2 regions of the Leptotrichia sp. oral taxon 221 genome follow, and region 1 is predicted to be linked to the other one. Evidence: riboswitches for the same ligand, from Rfam matches in the RefSeq annotation. Region 1 holds a riboswitch; the other holds the start of a gene.
What was found. A riboswitch is a leader RNA that binds a small molecule or an ion and turns the genes downstream of it on or off. The one in region 1 is predicted to bind cobalamin.
Positions count from the first base shown of each region.

Region 1 (11,524 bases):
AACCATTATAAAATTCTGTGAAATAATAAATTTAAAATATTAATAAAACTTTCTTCTTTAAGTAATAAACTTTGATTTATTATTTTATAAAATTTAAATTAGTAGAAAAATGAAAAATAAGAAACTAAAAATGAGGTGATTTAAGTATGACTAACAACCTAAAAAAGTTAGAAAAAGATTTAAAAGCTTTTGCAAAGAGATGTAAAGACTTTAAATATACGGAACAAGCTTTATTGGCATTTTTGTTAGGAGGAATATTCGGGTTTTCTGAAACAACAGATAAAGAAATTCAAAATCAAAGACAAGAAATATCAACTTCAATAGGAGATATGCGACAAGAATTTAGAAAGACTAAAGCAGAAAACAATAAATTAATGAAAGATTACAATTTGGAATTAATTCAATTAATGGAACAAGGAGATCAAGTAGTAAAATCGCCTTGGAAATCATGGCAATATGGAGCCAATACGTTCTTAAATGAATGGAAAGGAACGTATAAAGGTCATGGAGACAAAACTGGCAATGTCAAGTATAAAAGAAACGCTGGATTAGGTAAATACAATTACCAATCAACAGAAGGGAAATATGGAACAACTTCAATAGGATTAGGAAATGCAATGGAAAGACCAGTAGAAATTCAAGTGGATGCTTCATTGAGAACATTATCAATAGATAAACCAGCACCTACTTTTGTGCCTACTACGCCTAGTGGGGGATTGCCTCCGTTTGATCCATTGATGGTAACACCGCCTGTTATTAATCCTAAAAATGTTAATATTAGTCAACCACCTCAATCACCAACAATAAATGTAGGGGTTGAAGATGTACCTGAGAATCGTACAGGATATAATAAAGATGGAACTATGGATAATAATAGTTTATTGTCTCAATTAGATCTTACTGGTGGAAATTTTAATTTATTTTTTCATGGTGGAGGTAATACTTATGATTATTCATTTATAAATGCTTCAGAAAATGCCACATATACACCAACAGGAAGTGGAATCCACCTTCCTTCTTCAGACAATGGAACATCCCCAAAAGTAGCATTTTTTGGTATGGGTGGTAAACTTCTTGCAGAAATACCAAGTAATGTAACTGTAAATGCAGTTTCTAATGTATCTGGTGATGTGAATGTGCTTTATTATATGGGAAATAATAACAATGCATCTAATCCAGAATCAAAATTAATTCACAAAGGAACTACTAATTTATATGGAAATGATTTATTAGTTGTAAAAATAGATAACGTAAGTAGTAATGGCAATATCACATTTGTAAATGAAGGTAAAATTAATGGATATGCTCAAAAAGGGGCATATACTGATTTGGTTACAGGAATACCTGGTGGAACTGGAAATGATCCAAAAGGGCATATTTTTGCGGCATTTACATATGGTGATGCTGGAGTTGATACTGTTGAAAATGGAAATAATGGAGTTATTGAATTTTATGCACCTAAAAGTTATGGTTGGGTTTATACATCAGCTACAAATGCTCCGTTGAAAAGAAGTTCTATTAATAATGGAATTATGAGATTATTTGGGAGTGAAAGTATAGGAGTTTCAGGAACTACAGGAGCTGATCCAGTAACTCAGACTTCTTGGGCTGATATCCAATTAAATAAACCAATAGAGATATATGGAGATAAATCAGTAGGAGTTAGTTTCTTGGTAGAATCTGATAATACAGTTTCTCCTAATTTTTCCAATTCAAAATTTAATGTGCAAATTGGAGGTTCAGCATTAACGGCACAAGATGCTACTTATGGAGATACAGAAGGAGATGCATCAAAAGTTCAAAACTCTATAGGAATAAATTTTGATTTCTCACAAGGAAATGCAGGATTTACACAAAAGGATGTGAATAATTATATTGTAAAACTAGAAAATAATGCTAAAAATTCAACAGCTATAAGATTAGGGGAAGCTAATCTTACATTTAAAGATTCAGCTACTAGTGGGATAACTATTGGTGGAGAAGATAATATAGGGTATCTTTCAGATGGAAGTGCAAATAATAATTTAGTTTATAATAATATAACTAATAATTTTAAGGTTAGTGGAAAAAATGCGATATTGTTTGCTGCAAAAAATGGAGGAACATTAGAAGTAAATAATTCGTTGCCTTTATCTTCAACATCAGTTAGTGGAAATGGGTTCACGTTGGCTTATTCTGAAGTAGCTGGATCTACAGTAACATTGGATAAAGGTGCTACTGGAGAAGTTGTCGGTTCTGATGCAGTGCTGTATTATGCAAAAAATGGAGGGAAAGTAACTATAACAGAAAATGCTGTTGCACAACCATCTGCTACTGTAAATGCATCAGGAGTAACTGTTGTAACTGATTCATCAATAGGAACTCCTAAAGTTACTATTTCTGGAAGTAATGGAGTTGGTTTTTATACAACAAATGGAGGGCAAATTGAAGCAGAAAACAGTTTTATGAAATTATCTGATGGATTAGTTGGTGTGTACAGTGATGGCTCTACAAGTAATATAAATTTAAAAAATTCAATTTTAGATTATAAAGGAAGCGGTTATTCTATTTATAGTGGAAACAATGGAAAAATCGATTTACAAGGAAGTACAGTTGTTTTAAGAGGAAAAGCGATAGGAGTACAAGGATCTTCTTTAAGTGATATAACAACAAATGCAAATACAAAGATAGTTGTTATGTCAAATGATGCTATTCCATTTGAATTTAAAGATAAAGGAATAGTAAATTTAACATCTATAGATACTGATTTAGGTATTGCTGCTTCAGGAATTCAAGTTGTAAATGGGGAAGATGGAACAACAACATATACTAATTATAAAAAAGCTTTTGTAGATGGAATGTTAAACTATAATATTAATACAGATATTGATAAAAGTTTGGCTACTAATATTGCTAACGAAGCAACAGATTCATTTAAATTTGTTAAAAGATATTTAGTTCAACGTGCAGTTTTAAATTTACAGGCAGGGAAAAATGTAACGGCACATTTAAGTTCTTCAGATTTAACAGCGGCTGGTATGAAAGGTGTTGTAGGACTTGATATGAGTTCAAGCAGTTCAGCAGCTTCAAATAATGAGACTCAAATAAATCTTGCAGCAGGGTCTTCGGTTTCAGCAGACAGAACAGACGCAGGAAGCGGAGCAGTTGGATTATTCATAAACTATGGAAAAGTGAATACAGATGCATCATCTACAATAAATGTTGAGCAGTTAACAACAAATCCTCACAATGACAGTGCAGTAGGAATTTACGCAGTAAACGGTTCTGAAGTAAATAATGAAGGTACTGTAAATGTTGGTGGAAACAGTTCAATCGGATTATTAGGATTGGCATATAGGGAAGATGCAGTTACTGGAGCACCTAAAGTAAATGAATTTGGAGGAAGACCCGGTGAAGGAACAACTAGTATTATAAATAAAGGAAATGTTTCATTAGATGGAACAACTTCATATGGAATTTACGTAAAAAATAATAATTCAGCAGGAACAAAAACTGATGCTATTGGAACAAATACAGGAAACGGAGTGTTAACTTTATCAGGAGATAAATCTATTGGAATGATAGGAGATAAAGCAACGTTAACAAATGATACAAATGCAAAAATTAATATGACAGGACAAGAACAAGTTGGAATGTTTGCAAATAATAGTTCATCATTAATAAACAATGGAGAAATTAATTTGGCGACTTCGACAGGTTCAATTCCAAGTGTTGGAATTTACACTGATGATGTTGCTACAGATATTACGAATAATAGTAAGATTATTGGTGGAAATAAAAATTATGGTATTTTTGGTAAGACAGTAACACATGGTTCAACTGGAGAAATTACAGTTGGAGATGAAGGTGTTGGAATTTATTCGACAGAAGGAAATATTACATTAAATTCAGGTTCTAAAATAAATGTTGGAGCAAATGAAGCAGTTGGAGTATTTACTACTGGAACAGCAGGAAGAACGATAAATGCTGATACGAATATGACAATTGGAAATTCTTCATTTGGTTATGTAATTAAAAATACAGGAACAACAAATTTAACTACAAATGGAACTGCAACATTAGGAAATGAAGCGAAATTTATTTATTCGAATAATAAAGATATAACAGTAACAAATAATGTTCCATTAACTTCAACAGGAAATAACACTTATGGAATTTATTCTGCAGGAACAGTAACAAATAATGCAGATATTGATTTTGGAAGAGGAACAGGAAGTGTAGCAATTTATGCAATTGATGGAGGAACTGCTAGAAATGCTGCAGGTAAAACAATTACAGTAAGTGGAAGTAATTTATCAGCAACTCCAGTTCCAGAATATGGAATGGGAATGGCTACTTCTAATGGAACAATTATAAATGATGGAACAATAAAAGTAGCTCTTGATGAAGGAATTGGAATGTTCGCTTCAGGAAGTGGTTCAAAAGCAATAAATAATGGTACAATTGAATTAAGCGGAAAAAATACAAAAGGAATGTATGTTGATAATAACGCAGTAGGAGAAAACTGGGGAATTATTAAAACAGTTCCAACAGCAACTAATGATGGTATCTTAGGTGTAGTTGCCACAGGTGGTGGAGTAATTAAAAACTATGGACAAATTATTGTAGATGGGCCTAATAATAAAGCTGGATATCTTGGTTCTACAGGAACTTTCTCAAATGAAACTAGTGGAGGTACAACAGGAATGGTTACAAATACTGGTGGAGCCGAAGGAGTTGTAAGAAAATCTGGAAGCCCTACAGGTAAAACAGTAGCAGGAATAGAAATTATAGCACCAGCAGGAGCAACTTCAGCTACAATTAAAATAAATGGTTCAGTTGTAACGCCAACTTATGTTGACACAAATGCAAGAACTAACACACCAAGCTCAGTATCAGTTACTTCTCCAAGTGGAGCAACAACAATTGTTGATCTAGGAGCAACTGGTTTAGGAAGTATTCCAACAAACGAACAAGTTGGTTCATTAGGAATGTATATTGATACGTCAGGAGTAAACTATACACATCCAATTGTAGGAGTTAATAATCTTACAGGATTACAAAAAGTTGACTTGTTATTTGGTAATGAAGCAGCTAGATATACTGACAGTAAAGTAATTGAAGTTGGTAGCAACATAATTGATCCATATAATTCAATGATTTTAAATATGGCAGCTTCAGGAACTGGAACTAAATTTGCATTAAGTGCTGGAAGTTTGACATGGTTTGCAACTGCAACACAAAATTTATCAACAGGTGCTCTAGGAAAAGTTTACCTAGTTAAAATACCTTATACAGCTTTCGCTCAAGATAAAAATACATACAATTTCTTGGATGGATTAGAACAAAGATACGGAGTAGAAACTAGCGGAAGAGAAAAAGATTTATTCAATAAATTGAATGATTTAGGAAAAGGAGAAGCTCACATTTTAGCACAAGCAATTGATGAAATGAAAGGTCACCAATATGGAAATGTGCAACAAAGAATTAATGAAACTGGAAATGTATTAGACAAAGAATTTAATTACTTACAAAATGAATGGAGAAATCCTACTAAAGATAATAATAAAATTAAAGTATTTGGTATAAGAAATGAATACAATACTGATTCTGCTGGAATTTATGATTACACAAGTAATGCGACTGGAGTAGCTTATGTTCATGAAAATGAAACAGTTAAACTTGGAAATAAATCAGGATGGTATGCAGGAGCTGTAAATAATCATTACAAACTTAAAGATATAAGTAGATCAAGAGAAAATCAAACTATGTTAAAAGCTGGAATCTTTAAAACAATGTCACCATATATGGATCATAATGGTTCATTACAATGGACAATTGCTGGAGATGTATTCGCAGGTAAAAATGAAATGAAACGTAGATTCTGGATTGTAGATGATACGTTTGATGCAAAATCTGATTATTATTCATACGGAGCTGCTTTCAAAACAGATTTAGGATATGATATCAGAACATCTGAAAAAACTCATTTGAGACCTTACGGAGCATTGAAAATGGAATATGGAAGATTTACTGACATTAAAGAAGACGAAGGACAAGTTAGATTGGAAGTAGATGGAAACAATTACTTCTCAGTTAAACCAGAAGTTGGATTAGAATTCAAATATGTTCAACCAGTAGCAGTTAAATCACAATTATCAGTTGGCTTAACAGCTGCTTACGAAAATGAATTAGGAAAAGTAAACAGAACAAACAAGGCAAGAGTAAGATACACAAATGCTGATTGGTATGAATTGAGAAGTGAAAAAGAAGACAGAAGAGGAAACGGTAAATTTGACTTTAACTTAGGTGTAGACAACACTAGATTCGGAGTAACTGTAAACGCAGGATACGACACTAAAGGAAGCAACATCAGAGGTGGAATCGGATTTAGAGCGATTTACTAATAAAAATTTAAAATAATTATTGACAAAATATGTTTTTAAGGTATACTATGGATGTAATATAAATTATAGTTGATATTGAAATTTATGGTTAATAAAAAACAATAAAAGGAAATATTGACTGGTATAAAAGAAAATGGTTGAGAACCGAGCCAGTGGAACGTGAAGCGTTTCAGTAGAGTTTTACTCTCAAAAGTCTTGAGTGATGAGTCTTTGATTGTTGGTCTTGAAAAAGATGAAAACTCAAGAACCTCGTTATCTTTGCGAGAGGTTCAAAAGTATGTATTGTTTGATTTGGGAGTTGTCTCATCATTGAGATGACTCCATTTTTATTGGATGCATATAAATTGTGGAGATTATTGTTAATTTAAAAATCAATTAATTCTTTCAATTAATTTTTTTAGGTACAATCTTGTAAAAATTTTAAAAAAATTATTGACAAAAATATAATAAAAGGTATAATGTTATTAGAAGATAATAGGTGTTTTGCAAACTTAATAAGGAAATCGGTTGAAATCCGATACAGCCCCCACTACTGTGAAACTGACGAAAGCGTGATGACCACTGAGATTGATGGGATCTTGGGAAGGAAGTGAGTAGGTTGAAGTTAGTCAGGAGACTTGCCTAATATTGATATATTATAGATTTTCTGGGAAGGGGAAATTTGATATACATCAGTAAATGAATCAATGGTGATTTGTTCCATTAGCACATAGTGAATGTACGATGTTAGTACAAATATTGCTTTTATGGAATTTGACGTGTATTAAATTCGGCTTTTAGCTGATTTTTTTTTGGATTGCTTAAAACTAAATAAAAGTTTTGGAAGGAGAAAAAATGAAAAAGAAAACATTATTATTTTTAGTTTTGACTAGTATGCTTTTAATAGGTGTAAACGGTTTTTCAATGCACATTATGGAAGGTTTTTTACCATTAAATTGGGTTATTGTATGGTTTGTTGTGTGTATTCCGTTTTGGATTTTGGGGATAAAAAAACTTCAAACTGTTTCTAAAGGGAGTGTTAAGGATAAAATGACACTTGCATTGGCAGGAGCATTTATTTTTGTGTTGTCGGCGTTGAAAATTCCATCAGTTACAGGGAGTTCGTCACATCCGACTGGAGTAGGACTTTCAACTATTTTATATGGACCATTTGTAACTTCAATTTTAGGGACAATTGTATTAATATTCCAAGCTGGATTACTTGCACATGGAGGATTTACTACTCTTGGGGCAAATACGGCTTCAATGGCGATTGCTGGACCAATTGTTTCGTACTTGATTTATAAAGGACTTGCTAAGAAGAATAGAGCGGTTGCAATATTTTTGGCAGCAGCAATAGGGGATCTTGCAACTTATGTTGTTACATCTTTTCAGTTGGCACTTGCGTATCCATCGCCTGAAGGTGGAGTACTTGCTTCATTTATTAAATTTGGAATGGTATTTGCAGTAACTCAAATTCCACTTGCTATAATTGAAGGATTGCTTACAAATGTTGTAATGAATATACTTGACAAATATGAAGTAAAAGGGGTGGAAGAATAATGGATAAGAATAAAAATAAAAGTGTTTTTAAAAAGAATGTTATTTTATTGGTTTTAATACTTTTGATAGGTGTCGTACCATTACTTCTCGTAAAATCTGAATTTGGTGGTTCAGATGACAAGGGAGAAGAAATGATTAAAACGATAAAACCTGATTACAAGCCTTGGGCTAAAAATTTAATAGAATTGCCTGGAGAGGAAACTGAAAGTTTACTTTTTGCGTTACAAGCAGCATTAGGTGCAGGAATTGTAGGATATGTTTTAGGATATTTCAAAGGTGAAAGAAAAAATGCTAATAGATAAAATATCATATACGAATCCCATAAAAAATATTAATCCTGGAATAAAATTTACGTTGTCAATGATGACATTAGTATTTTTGCTTTACACGGGAAGTAAAGTAGTATTTATTTTTAATCTTACATTATTTAATTTACTTCTTTTATTTGTAGTAAAAGTGAAAGTGAAAGATTTACTAAAGCTGAATTTTGTTCCAGCTTTATTTATTTTAACAACTGTAATTTCATTATGGCTAATAAAGGCGGATATTTGGACATTTTTGTTACGTTCATTTTCGTCAATATCAGTAATTTATTTTCTTATTTGCTCAACACCAGTTGTAGATTTAGACTATATATTTGAAAAAATGAGATTTCCAAAAATTTTTAGAGAAATGTTTTTGTTGATTTATAGATATATTTTTTTGTTGTTTGAGAATAAGGAAAGACTCAAAAATGCACAGGAAGTAAGACTTGGATACAGTAGTTTTAAGAATGGGATGAAATCATTTCCAATGTTAGTGGTAGCGATATTAAAAAAAACATATTACTATAATCTTAATTCTATAAAGGCTGTAGAATCAAGACTGGGAAAGGAATTTATCTTTTCTCATAGAAAATACAAAAAAATTGGATTTGAAACTATTTTTGTAATAATAATAGTTGCAATAAATTTATATTTGGTGGTAAAATAAAATGCTTAAACTTGAAAATATAACTTTTTCGTATGATAATGAAACAGAAGCGTTAAAAAATGTGACTTTGAATATTGAAAAAGGAAAGAAAACATTATTTCTTGGGGAAAATGGCTCAGGAAAATCAACTTTATTTTTAATAATGAATGGACTCTTGAAGGCACAAAAAGGAGACATTTATTTTGAGGGGAAGAAGGTTAAACATAAAAAAAAGGATTTGGAGGAATTGAGAAGAAAAGTTGGAATAATTTTTCAAGATCCTGAAATACAAATTTTTGCTCCGTTAGTTTTTCAAGAAGTGGCTTATGGACCTGAAAATCTTGGATATTCTGAGGAAAAAGTAGAAGAAAATGTTAATAGAGCAATGAAGGAAATCAATATTGAGGAGTTGAGGGACAGACCTTGTCATCATTTGAGTTATGGTCAGAAAAAACGGGTTTCAATAGCGGCAATTACAGCAATGGAGCCAGAATTATTGATTCTAGATGAACCTACAGCTTGGTTGGATTCAAAAAATACAAAAAGAGTTTCTGAAATTTTAGATAATTTTTCTAAAGCTGGGAAAACACTTGTAGTTTCGACACACGATACAGATTTTGCATATGAATTTGCTGACTATATTTATGTTCTTGATAAAGGGAAAATTGTAAGACAAGGTAGTAGAGACGAAGTTTTTGAGGATTTTGAATTTTTGAAAAAATTAAATTTGAATGTTCCAAATGTTTTGAAAATTAAAAGTTATCTTAAGTATAAAAATCTTGATGAAAATGATTATTGTAAATTTTTGGAGGAAAAAAATTTGTTATGAAAAAAATATTAATATCAGGAACGATGAGCGGAAGCGGAAAAACTACAGTAAGTAGCATTTTGATGTCTGCATTAGAAAATGTGGCTCCTTTTAAAGTGGGACCAGATTACATTGATCCGACTCATCATGAGGTATTTACAGGACATCATTCACACAATTTGGATATTTTTATGACAGGTGAGGATGCTGTGAGACAGATATTTGAGATGTATTCGCAAGGCAGGGATATTTCTATTGTTGAAGGTGTTATGGGACTTTATGATGGAATTGGGAACGAAAAGGACAATTTTAGCACGGCTCATTTAGCAAGAGTACTTGATATTCCCGTAATTTTAGTTGTGAATGCTAAAGCGATTTCAACAAGTATTGCGGCAGAAGTTCTTGGGTTTAAGATGTTTGATGAACGAGTGAATATAAAAGGTGTGATTCTTAACAATGTTTCTTCACAAAAATTGTATGAGAGCTTGAAGGAAGCAGTTGAAAAATATACAGGAATTGAGTGTTTAGGCTACATTCCTAGAAATGAGCAACTTGCTACAGAGAGCCGGCATTTAGGCTTGAAACAGGCTTTTGAAGAGGATAATGCACAAAAACAGGAGTTATTTAAGGAAATCGCACAAAATTGCTTGAATTTGGAGCGGATAAAAGAAATTGCACAAGAATTTGAGTCAAGTCGAAATATGGAAAATTATGCGAAAATAGGATATCTAAAAGATAAATTTAAAGGAAAAAGAGTAGCGATTGCAAGAGATGAAGCATTTTCGTTTTATTATGAGGCAAACATTGATTTGATGAAATTTTGTGGAGTGGAAATAGTTGAGTTTAGTCCAATTCGAGATAAAAAACTTCCTGAAAATAAAGATTTTATCTACTTTGGTGGAGGTTATCCTGAATTATTTGCAAAAGAGTTGAGTGAAAATATTTCTATGAAAAATAGTATTGTTGAAGCGTGTAAAAATGGCGTGAGAATATTTGCTGAATGTGGCGGATTTATGTATTTAGCAAAAAAATTACATTTATTAAATGAAGAAATTTTTGATATGTGTGGAATTTTTGATATTGAAATTGGGATGAGAAAACGTTTAAATATTGGAAGATTTGGGTATATCAATATTGAAACTGCAAATGGGATAAACTTGCAAGGACATGAATTTCATTATTCGGAAATTTTGAAAAATAATGAAGTAAACGGGAATGATTCAGAAGGCTATTTTTATAATATTTACAAGAATAATGGGAAAGAATGGAAATGTGGATATATGAAAAATAATGCGATAGCCGGATATCCGCATATTCATTTTTACTCAAATGTGGAGTTTCTTGAGTTTTTGTTGGATGTGAAAAGAGATTAAGAAGATTTTGAAGAGAAATTTTAACAAAAAGATAGCAAGATGTCTCCGCCTTCTATAATTGAGAGTAGTTCACGATTGTTGAAAAAATGAGAAATTTTTAATTTTTTTGAAAATAATGAATTTGAAAAATAATGAATTTGAAGTGTGGAAAAGGATAAAGAAGAAAGGAGAGTGTGGTAGTTATTATCGCACAATGAAATATGTCATATATTAAAGATCCAAAATCAATAGAAGTGAGAAGTTTTGAAATAATAACTGAAGGATTGGCTGGAAAGGCTGATCATTTTAGTGAGGAAGAGCAATTGATTGTTAAAAGATTGATTCATACGACGGGAGATTTTGATTATGTAAACATTGTTGAATTTCAAAATAATCCGATTGAATCGGCAAAAGAAGCGTTAGAAGCTGGAAATTGCAGAATTTATTGCGATACAAATATGATTGTTAATGGACTGAATAAAAAT
Region 1 is NZ_CP072378.1:1,739,906-1,751,429, reverse strand. It holds gene J4863_RS07820 (autotransporter-associated N-terminal domain-containing protein) at 147-6,386, shown strand; cobalamin riboswitch at 6,846-7,026, shown strand; gene J4863_RS07815 (energy-coupling factor ABC transporter permease) at 7,221-7,928, shown strand; gene J4863_RS07810 (energy-coupling factor ABC transporter substrate-binding protein) at 7,928-8,230, shown strand; gene J4863_RS07805 (CbiQ family ECF transporter T component) at 8,217-8,900, shown strand; gene J4863_RS07800 (energy-coupling factor ABC transporter ATP-binding protein) at 8,902-9,708, shown strand; gene J4863_RS07795 (cobyrinate a,c-diamide synthase) at 9,705-11,060, shown strand; gene J4863_RS07790 (precorrin-8X methylmutase) at 11,261-11,524, shown strand, end outside.

Region 2 (11,524 bases), 880 kb from region 1:
AGTTCTTCCAGTTGTGATTGATGCAGGTACGAATAGAAAAGAATTGTTGGAAAATGAATTTTATTTGGGAAATAAATTTGAAAGAGTTAGAGGTGACGAATATTATAACTTTATTGATAAATTTGTAAAAACAGCTGAGAAAATTTTCCCGGATTTGTATCTTCATTGGGAAGATTTTGGAAGATTAAATGCTGCTAATATTTTAAAAAAATATGAAAATGAAATTTCAACTTTTAATGATGACATACAGGGAACAGGAATTATTACTTTAGCTGGAATTTTAGGAGCATTAAAAATTTCTGGTGAAAAACTTACAGATCAAGTTTATATGTGTTTTGGTGCAGGAACTGCTGGAGCTGGAATTGCCAAAAGAATTTTTGATGAAATGATTGAACAAGGACTTTCTGAAACCGAAGCAAAAAAGCATTTTTATTTAGTTGATAAGCAAGGATTATTGTTTGAAGATACAGAAGGATTGACACCAGAACAAATTCCTTTTGTGAGAAAGCGTGATGAATTTGAAAATTCTGATGAACTAATAAATTTAGAAGCAGCAGTTAAAGCTATAAAACCAACAATTTTAGTAGGAACTTCAACGGTACCAAAAACTTTTACAAAAAAGATCATACAAGAAATGGCAAAACATACAAAAAGACCTATAATTTTTCCATTAAGCAATCCTACAAAATTAGCAGAAGCATCTGCGAAGGATCTTATTAAATGGACAGATGGAAGAGCCCTTATTGCAACAGGAATTCCATCAGATCCAATAGAATATAAAGGAACTGTTTATGAAATTGGACAAGCTAATAACGCATTAATTTATCCTGGATTAGGACTTGGAATTATTGCAACAAAATCAAGACTTGTAAATAACAAGATAATTTCAGCAGCAGCTCATTCATTAGGGGGAATTATTGATACAAACAAACCTGGTGCTGCAGTACTTCCACCTGTATCAAAATTAACAGAATTTTCTGAAACAGTGGCACTTGCGGTAGGAGAAAGTGTGTTAAAGCAAAAATTAAATAGAGATCCTGTTGATGATTTAAAAGAAGCAATTAAAAATACAAAATGGATTCCTAAATACAAAAAACTTTAATTGACAGAGTAAAAAATATAGGGGCAGCTAAAATAACATAATAAAATATTTTTAGCTGTCTTTTTTAAATCATTCTGCTTTGTGATATATTTCCTTCAGAACTTCCCTTATCAATCTTTCTCCTTCTCTTAAATATGGAATATTTGTCCCTTTTCCTGCTTCGATAATAATATCTGCCAAACAAAATGTAGTAGCAGACGCCTGTTTTCTTGTCTACATATTTTCGACGTTCAAAAGTTACATACCCAAAAGCAGTAGTAACAGTTCTTTTGATAAACCCTTTGCTTTTAAATCTATCCTTTCTTTCATTGGAATGAAAAAATCTGTCATCAACTTTTTTGACATAAACTCTAAACAATATTTCAAAAGCCTTTGTGATAAATAGTTTAAATTGTTGTTCAAACGAAAGTTTGAAGGAAAAAATATTTAAAAAAAATCTTTACAAGTGAATAAAAATCTGATATTCTAATCATAGAGGAAACCACCTTTCAATAGGATTGGGTGATTATATTGTAACTGGTTTCCTCTTTTTTGTTAATTAAAAATTTTATTAAATTTATTTGCCCCTATATTTTTTACTCTGTCTTACAAAAAAAGCAATTTATCTCCCACTTATAGAAGTCAGAGACTTCTTGCTATCTTTTTGTTAAAAATATAAACTACCTTGAAATTCCCCTATTATTTTGAAATTTTTTGTTTGCATATAGTTTCAAAATTTCTTCCCAAAATTTTCTTAACCTTATCATTCTTAACTTCAATTGACAAATCAAGATTTTCAATAGTTTCAGCAATTTCTCCTTTTTCTAAAATAATTAATTTATCACATAAGTAGTAGCAAGTTTCAAAATCGTGAGATATAAAAATATATGTTAAATTAAGACTTTCTCGTAATGAAGCTAGTAATTCTAGCATTTTATCTTGGATAATTGGGTCTAATCCGCTAACAGATTCATCAAATATGATTATTTCTGGTTCTAATATCAAGGCCCTTGCAATACATACCCTTTGTAATTGTCCACCACTTAGTTGAATAGCTTTTTGTGACATAAATTTTGGATCTAGCTCTACTTTTTCCAATAACTTTTCTGCACGGTTTTTCATTTCTTCATATGAAATTTGCTTTTTGTAATGTATTTTTAATGGCTCTGTTAATACTTCTTCCACTGTATATCGTGGATTTACTGAATTAAATGCATTTTGAAAAATTAATTGAATTTTCCTATGAATTTCTGCAATTTGTTTTTTTGTAATATTTTTGTAAGAAATCCCATTAAATATAATATTTCCTTCATCGAATGATTCTAGTCCGATAATTAATTTTGCAAGTGTACTTTTCCCAGAACCACTTTCTCCCATAATTCCAATACACTCATTTTCCAAAATCGAAATATTAATATTTTTCAAAATTATCTTTTTGTCGTAATATTTTTTCACATTTTCAATCACTAATTTTTTCAAGCTAAACCACCACTCTTTTTGTACCTTTTATATCGTTTCCTCAATATCAAAGCTTTCCCATACTCTGTTTTTGGACTTTCTAATAAATCTTCCGTTTTGCCACTTTCAATTAATTTTCCTTCTTTCAAAATAATCATTTTCCCACCAAGTTGTCTTGCAAAATCATAATCATGAGTAATTACAATAAGAGCTGTTTCTTGAGATTGCAATTTTTTTAGTATTTCAGCAATTTTTTCAGTATTGTAGTAATCCAACGCAGAAGTCGGTTCATCTGCAATTAACAAATCTGGTTCAAGCTGCATCATCATCGCAAACATTATCCTTTGCAACATTCCACCACTCAATTGAAACGGATATTTCTTCAACAATTCCTCTTGATGTGGCAAATTTAATCTTTTCATTCCATCAATTATTTTGTTCACACATTCTTTTTTTGACAATCCAAGTCGACTTTTAAAAAGTTCTACCACGTGAGACTCTATATTTTGAAAAGAATTGAAGACGGACATCGGATTTTGTGAAATATATGAGATTTTCTCTCCTCGATATTTGCTCCATTCTTTTTCAGAAATTTCCAATAAATTTTCCTCATCAAAAGTTATATTTCCAATAATTTCAGCATTTTCAGGCTTTAACCCAACTAATAATTTTGAGAATACCGTTTTCCCAGAACCACTTTCTCCAATAATAATCAGTGTTTCTCCTTTTTTTAAATCAAACGAAACATTATCTAAAACCTTTTTCCCATCAATATTGATTTTTAATTTATTTATACTTATTTTTTCCATATTCTCTTTATTCCTTTTTTCTCAAAAGTTTCTCCTAACAAGTTAAAAGCTAGGACTGTTAAAAAAATTGCCATTCCTGGATATAGCATTAATCCTGGTATTCTTCTGAAATAGGGTTTTGCGTCATTTAACATCATTCCCCATTCTGACACATTTGGTTGAACTCCTATTCCCAAAAATGAAAAACTTGAAATCATTAAAATTACGTTTCCTGTATTCATTAGTGCTGCCACTAAAACTGGCTTAAAAACAAATGGCAAAATATGCTTTCTAATTATGAAAAATGGAGACGCACCAATTGCTTGAGCTGATTGAACGTATTCTTGTTGTTTTACGCTTGAAACTGTATTTCGCAATATTCTCGCATAATAAACCCACTCAATAGCACTTACTGCAATTACGATATTTCCTATCCCTTGTCCCAAAATTCCAACAAAAGCCATTGCAAGTAAAAAGCTAGGAAATGACATAAAAATATTCACAATCCACAAAAAAATTTTATCAATTTTCCCTCCATACCAACCTGCTAAAATTCCAATTGGAAAACTGATACATAGTGTTACAATCGTAATTAGAGTCGAAATCATAAGAGATAATCTCGTTCCATAAATTAATCTTGAAAGAACATCTCTTCCCATCTGATCTGTTCCCAATTTATGAAGTTTACTCGGAAGCTGAAGTTTTTGAGAAATATCCATAAATTGTGGATCATATGGTGTTAATACAGGTGCAAAAATCGCAATAAAAATCAGAATTCCAATTAATATAATTGAAAAATAAAATAGTTTTCTTTTTTTCATAATTTATGCTACACCTCCATGTTTTGCTTCTTTCTTCATTTTCTCTTTTATTTTCAATCGTGGATCCATAAATTTCACCAAAATTTGAGTAACTTCATTCACAACAATTGACATAATTCCAAAAAACAAAAGCAATATTTGAATCAACGGAAAATCCCCTGTCCTAACCGCAGTCGCAAATAATTTCCCAATGCCAGGCCAAGCGAAAATCTCCTCAATTATCACACTTCCCGTCAACAAATACATAATATTCGAACTCAAAACAGTAATAATTGGAATTGCCGTATTTTTTAACAAATGGTTAATAATTACATTTTTTTTAGAAACACCACGGATAATCGCATTTTCCACATGAGAACTTTCCATTTCTTCTAAAATATTTTTTCGTATAAAAAAAGTTGTTTGTGCAATTAATGGAATAACCAACGTTATACATGGTAAAACTAAATTTTTCCAATCTCCTCGTCCTGAAACAGGCAAAATTCTTAATGAAACCGAAAAGAAAATGATTAAAATATATCCTAACCAAAATGTCGGAATTGATACACAAATATACGAAAAAAGTTGAATAATATAATCAGAAACTGTATTTTGCTTGATTGCACTTAAAATTCCTAGAAAAGGAGCTACTACAATTAAAATTATAAACGAAAATATTCCTAATTGAAAAGTTGGTACAAAGGCTTCTGTCACAAGATCTATAACAGGTGTTTTTTGAGTATAGGATGTTCCAAAATTCCCTTTTAACAAGTTTCCTAGCCAATTAAAATACTGTACTGGCAACGGATTATCCAATCCAAGATTCTTTCTAGTTTCTCGTAACGTTTCAGCCGTTATGCTCACATGGGATGCTCTCAAATAATTTTCAGCAGGATCTCCCGGTGATAGTTTCACAAGGAAGAATGTTATCACAGATATTGCAAAAAAAATTGAAATTAACGACATTACTTTTTTTATCATTTTATTAAAAATCCTCCTCCTTATAGTGAGTGTGTAAAAATTTTTGTGTAAACAGAATAGCAAAGTATTGAATTTACTGAATTCATCTATTAATTTACACAAAATTATAGACATTCTCTAAACCCAAATATTTTTTTATAAAAAATCTAAAAAATAGATTTTATCAACTAATAAATTCATCAATAAAATCTATTTCTAATACTTTAATTTATTTTACTTTTACAGTTGTCCAAACTGGTATTCTATTTTCTTCTGGCATAAATTTAACCCCTTCCAATTCACCTGTTCTATAAACACTCAATAAAGCTTGATATGTAATTGGAATATATACAGCTTGATCATTTAAAGTAGTCAATACATATTTATACATTTCTTTTAATTTAGCTTCATTTGGTTCCACTAGCAACGCTTTAATAGTTTTATCCAATTCAGCTTTCATTGGCAATCCTAATTGTGCAGCATAAGCTGGATTAGTTCCTTTTGTTGAATCATCAGCCATTGAAGTCAAATAAGCATGCGGATCCCATGGTGCTCCCCACGAAAAATCAGACATAAGGTCATAATTTCTAGTAATTGCATTTTCCCAGTATGCCTTTTCTTCCATCGCCTTCAAATCAACTTGAACACCGATTTTTTTCCATTCTCCTTGAATATATTCACCTACATTTTTATCTGTAACTTTTGAACTAATATATGGGAATAACAATACCATTTTCTTACCATCTTTTTCTCTTATACCATCAGCGCCTTTTTTCCATCCAGCCTCATCAAGCATTTTTTCAGCCTTAGCAATATCAAAATTATATTTCTTCAACTCAACATTTGTATTAGGTACATTTGGTGCAAAAATCGCATCTGCAGGTTTTTCAACTCCACCAAATATATTCTTAGCAATACTTTGTTTATCCACTGCATAACTCAAAGCCTGTCTAACTTTTAAATCTTTCAAAATTGGACTTGTAGTATTTAAAAGTATCATTCTTGTAGACATTGGATCAGAAGTTGCTGTTGTATATTTTTTATCTTGTCTATATGATTGGAATCTATCTAAACTAATCAATCCATTTCCATAAATCAAATCAATATCCCCTGATTCAAATTGAAGTGCAAGTGTTTCACTATCAGGAATATCCTTAATTACAACTTCAGATGCTGCTGGTTTTTTCCCCCAATAATATTCATTTCTTACAAACACTGCATATTCATTATTTTTATGTTCTTTCAAAACCCATGCTCCAGTTCCTACAGGTTTTTTAATCCCTTTCGAAGTATCTCCATTTTCAGGAAATCCAGCATCCCCCAAAAATCTTATAGGTCTAATCATCGCCAAATCATACAATGTCGCAGTATACGGCGTATCTAACACTATTTCAAATGTATAATCATCCACAGCTCTATATGACTTCAAATGATTCGTGAACGCAAACCAAGAATGATTAGGCTTATTTTCTTTAGAAAAAATAGTATCAAAATTTTTCACAACATTTTTTGCATCAAATTTTGATCCATCTGAAAATTTTACATTTTTTCTAAGATTAAAAGTATAAGTTTTCCCATCTTTAGAGATTTTCCATGATTCTGCCAACATTGGCTTAATTTCTCCATTTTCCCCATAAGATACAAGTCCATCATAAACCATATCTTGCGTAATAAATTGACTTGGTAAATACTCATGTGGATTCAAATTTCCTACGGGATCCTGATTAAACGCTAACGTAATTTTCCCTGATTTTTCTGTTTTTCCTTTTGCCGCTCCTTCTTTTTTAGACTGACAAGCAAAAAGAGTTCCCATCACAAATAAAACAAAAATTACTTTCAATAAATTTTTCATTTTTTCATCTCCTTGATTTAAATTTTATTATCTCACAAAATTCAAAAAATTTTTTTCATAAAAAAATCCGTTTCTAAACAAACGGTCAAACAACAATATAATTTCTTCAACTTTAAAATTTAAATCAAAAGTAAAAATAAACTTTTAACCCTATCTAAAAATTATAATTCTTTTAACCATCTTCCGTAGTTAATTTATGAATAATTGTTATGGATAGCTATCCGACTTAAAGACTTTTTCTTTTTACTCCTTTTCTTTTAGTAATTTGTCTTTTTACGGTTGCGGGACAGTGTGAGAATCGCACTCACTTTCCTATCTCTCGATTAATAAATCTGTCATAACAAATTAATTTTCATTTTTTATTGCAAAAATAATAATTTCTCTTTACTAGAATTCTAACATCTTTTGTACTTTTTTTCAATCAATTATTTAGAAATTTTAAAAATAAAAAAACATAATTTTCAAATCTTACTTTTTCAGTATGATCTGTCAATTATGTTTTTATCATAAATTATTTCTTGAATTTCAAAAGTAAAAAACTTTTATTAGAATTTTACATTCTTACTTTTCTGTAATTATCTTCTTGTGCAAGATTTTTCAATATTATTAGGTCCTCTATAGATAGCGTCTTTTCCACCTTTAAAGAATTCTATATCTCCACGTTTAGAAACATATCTTGCTCCACTTCCTGAAACTGCTACATTTAAGTTATAAACTTTTCCAGCTTTTGTTACTACTTTTGCAGTTTTTGTTGTTGGATAAGTAACTGTTATTCTTTCAGCTCCACAAGTGTATGATTCTGCTGCAGGTCTTTTTGCAACAACTTTTTTAGCAACTGTTTTTCTAGCAGGCGCTTTTTTTCTATTTTTAGGTGCTGCAGCGAAAGCCATTCCTCCAACTAAAGTCATTACAGATAATACTAACATAGATTTTTTCAATAGTTTCATAACTATCATCCTCTCTTCTTCATAATTTACTTCAGTAAGAGTATACTCTATATTTCTGTTAATTCAATTATAAATTTGTAATGATTTTTCATAGAAAACGAATAAAATTAACTAATTTTTTAGTTTTATATTTCAAATTTATTTTTTATCTTTGATTTCTCCATATTTAAAATTTTTTTTTTGAATCTCACATAACTATAGTTACAAATGTTCTGACACAATTAATAAATTTTCATATTTTTTTAGAAATCTTTTTACATATCTCATTAAAAATACTGACCTTGAAAGAGAAAAAGCCAAAAATGATAGCCACAGTCCGTGATTTTGATAAATTTCTGTTGCTAAAAAATAAAAAATCAAAAATACAATTAATGCTTGTAACATCGATTTTTTAATATATTTTGTTTCCATCACTCCAGTAAAATTACCGTATACAACCAATCCAAAACTCACAACTAACGGAAAAATAATTATCCAAATTTTATATTGATTTGTAATTTGTATAACTTCAATATTTTTTGTATAAAACATCAAAAAACTTTCATCAAATATTATAATTACAATACTTAAAAATATAGAAATAGCAATACTTGAATTTATTGACTTTTTTAGTGTCCACTTTAATTTTGAAAAATTTTTCTCACCAATCGCTATTCCTGAAAAAACACTTGAAGCATTTGCAAAACCATCAAAAATATATGCAATTAAATATTGAATTTGGAATAATATCGAATTAGCTGCTAGTACTATTTTTCCACTATGTGCCGCTTTTTCAAGAAATAAATTTGTTGTTATTAAAAGACAAAGTGTTCTAATCACTAAGTTAAAATTTACTGCTCCAACTTTTTTTATTTCTGACTTTTCTAAAATTTTCTTTAAATCAATATTACTAAAAATTTCTTTTATAGAAAAAGTTCTCAAAATTATTAATATTGATAAAATAGTCGTTAATATTTGTGAAACCAAGGTTGCAATTGCTACTCCAGCAACATCCATTTTTAAAACTTTTACAAAATATAAATCTAACATAATATTTGTGACATTTGTTAAAAGTTGTAAGATTAAGCACTTTTTGATTTCTTTTCGTCCCATTATCCAGCCTAAAAATGTGTAATTTAGTAGTACAAAAGGTGCCCCCCATATTAAAATATTGAAATAAATTTCTAGATATTTCGTTATTTCTTTTTCAGCATCAAAAAAGTTTGAAAATCCCCATAAAATAACTTTTTGAAAAAGAACGAAAAACATTCCGATTAAAACTGAAATTATCGCAGGACGGATTAAAGCTGTAATTTCTTCACTCTTATTCTTTTCCCCAAAAGCTTTTGCTGAGTATCCTGATGTACTTACACGCAAAAATCCAAATAGCCAATAAATCGTATTAAAAATCGTTCCTCCAAGCGTAACTCCACCGATAAATACTGGATTTGGCAAGTTCCCTACAACTGCAGTATCGACAGAATTTAACAGTGGCGTCGTCAATGTCGATAACGTAAACCCTAATGCTAACTTCAAGTACTCCCAATTTCTATAACTTTCCAAATTTATATTTTTCTTTTTCATCAAAATTCTATTACCGCCTCCAATAATTTTTTCGAATAATCTTTTTTAATATTTTTCAAGTTCCGTATATCATCAATTTTTTCTTCAATTTTTCCATCTTTAAAAAATATTACACTATCACAAATATAAGTTATCGTCAATAAATCGTGAGTTATAAAAATGTATGATAAATTATACTCTTTTTTCAACTTTTGTAATAAATCTAAAATCTCAACTTGTGTAGAAACATCTAGAGAACTAACAGCTTCATCCAACAAAATAAACTTCGGCTTTGTCACAATTGCCCGTGCTATACAAACTCTTTGAAGTTGCCCACCACTCAATTCATGTGGAAACCTTTCCAAAAATTCCTCTGAAAGTCCCACAATTTTTATCAATTTTTTCACTTCTTCGTCTATCTTATTTTTATCAATTTTACTTCTATTCACTTGAGAACTAATTATTAATGGTTCAGCAATAATCTGAGCAACTGAAAATCTAGGATTTACCGACGAAACATAATTTTGAAAAACAACACTAATATCATTTTTCATATTTCTATTTTCTTTTTGGTGAATATTTTTCCCTTCAAATTCGACTACACCAGAATCTGCCTTCTCAATCCCAGTAATTATCCTTCCAAGCGTACTTTTGCCACTCCCACTTTCTCCAATAATTCCAACACATTTTCCTTGCTCCAATGAAAGTGAAACATCATTTAATACTATTTTCACAGATTTTTTTAGAAATTTTTTCTGCGTATAACTTTTTTTAATATTTAGAACTTTCAGTAAAATGTTATTTTCATTTTTTATTTCTTTACTCATAAATTTAATTCTCACCTTCATTCGATATCCAATCAGCCACTTCTTTAAACTTTTTCATCAAAGCTCTTCGAGTTTCAATTAAAAAATTTGTATGTTCATGACTGTGATTATTTATTATTTCAGCTGTCGTTCCACTTTCAACAATTTCTCCATTTTGCATAACAATTAATTTATCTGCCAAATAAGACAAAACTCCCAAATCATGCGTTACAAATAGAATCGACACATTTATTTCATTTTTCAATATTTTAAATTCTTCAATAATATCTTTTTGATTAAGAGAATCTATTGCTGTCGTCGGTTCATCAGCTATTATCAACTTCGGTTTCAATGCAATTGCTATTGCAATCATCACTCTTTGCAACATTCCACCACTCAATTCATGCGGATATTTTTTCAAAACAACATCAATGTCCTTCATTCTCATTTTTTCTAACGATTCCTTCGCCAACTCTAGTGCGTCTTTAGCTGAAATATTCAAATGCTCCAAAAAAGTTTCAACCATTTGATTTTGAATTGTAAATAGTGGATCAAATGAAGTCATTGGATTTTGTAAAATCATGCAAATTTGTTTACCTCGGATATTTTTCATTTCTTTTTCTGTATAATTAATTAAATTTTTCCCATCAAAAATAATTTCTCCATTAATATTAAAATTATCATTCAGTATATTTAAAATTGACTTACAGGTAATACTTTTACCACTTCCACTTTCTCCAAGAATCCCAACACAGCTATTTTTTTCTATCGAGAAACTAATATTTTTTATAATTTTTTTATTATTTTTTTTTAGAATTACTTCCAGATTTTTAACTTCTAGTATATTCATCTTGTCAAAACTCCTTTATTGATTATCCTTAAAACTATCTCCTAATAAATTAAAAGCTGCAACTGTTATTACAATAGCAAGTCCTGGAATTAGCATTTGTTCTGGTCTTGTGCTAATTACATTTTTAGCCTCACTAAGCATTGCTCCCCATTCTGGAACTGGTGGCTGCACTCCCAATCCTAAAAAAGATAAAGTTGAAATGCTCAAAATCATCCAACCCATATCTAACGTAATTAATACAATTAATTCTGGCATTATAAGTGGAATAATGTGCTTTTTAAGAATATATGGTGTCTTCGCTCCAATTACTTTTGAAAAAAGAATATAATTTTTATCATTTTGACGAATTACATTTCCACGAATCATTCTCGCATACCACATCCATTTTACAACAATATTCGCAATAATTACATTTCTTATTCCTACTCCCAAGGCCCCAA
Region 2 is NZ_CP072378.1:855,908-867,431, reverse strand. It holds gene J4863_RS03795 (malolactic enzyme) at 1-1,102, shown strand, start outside; partial or broken gene J4863_RS03790 (UPF0236 family transposase-like protein) at 1,287-1,575, opposite strand; gene J4863_RS03785 (ABC transporter ATP-binding protein) at 1,781-2,560, opposite strand; gene J4863_RS03780 (ABC transporter ATP-binding protein) at 2,557-3,348, opposite strand; gene J4863_RS03775 (ABC transporter permease) at 3,336-4,148, opposite strand; gene J4863_RS03770 (ABC transporter permease) at 4,152-5,108, opposite strand; gene nikA (nickel ABC transporter substrate-binding protein) at 5,317-6,939, opposite strand; cobalamin riboswitch at 7,137-7,291, opposite strand; gene J4863_RS03760 (MliC family protein) at 7,515-7,886, opposite strand; gene J4863_RS03755 (MATE family efflux transporter) at 8,088-9,449, opposite strand; gene J4863_RS03750 (ABC transporter ATP-binding protein) at 9,449-10,255, opposite strand; gene J4863_RS03745 (ABC transporter ATP-binding protein) at 10,260-11,084, opposite strand; gene opp1C (nickel/cobalt ABC transporter permease) at 11,100-11,524, opposite strand, start outside.
Region 2: it holds a riboswitch for cobalamin, as region 1 does, so the genes downstream of both, nikA (nickel ABC transporter substrate-binding protein) here and J4863_RS07815 (energy-coupling factor ABC transporter permease) in region 1, are expected to answer to the same signal.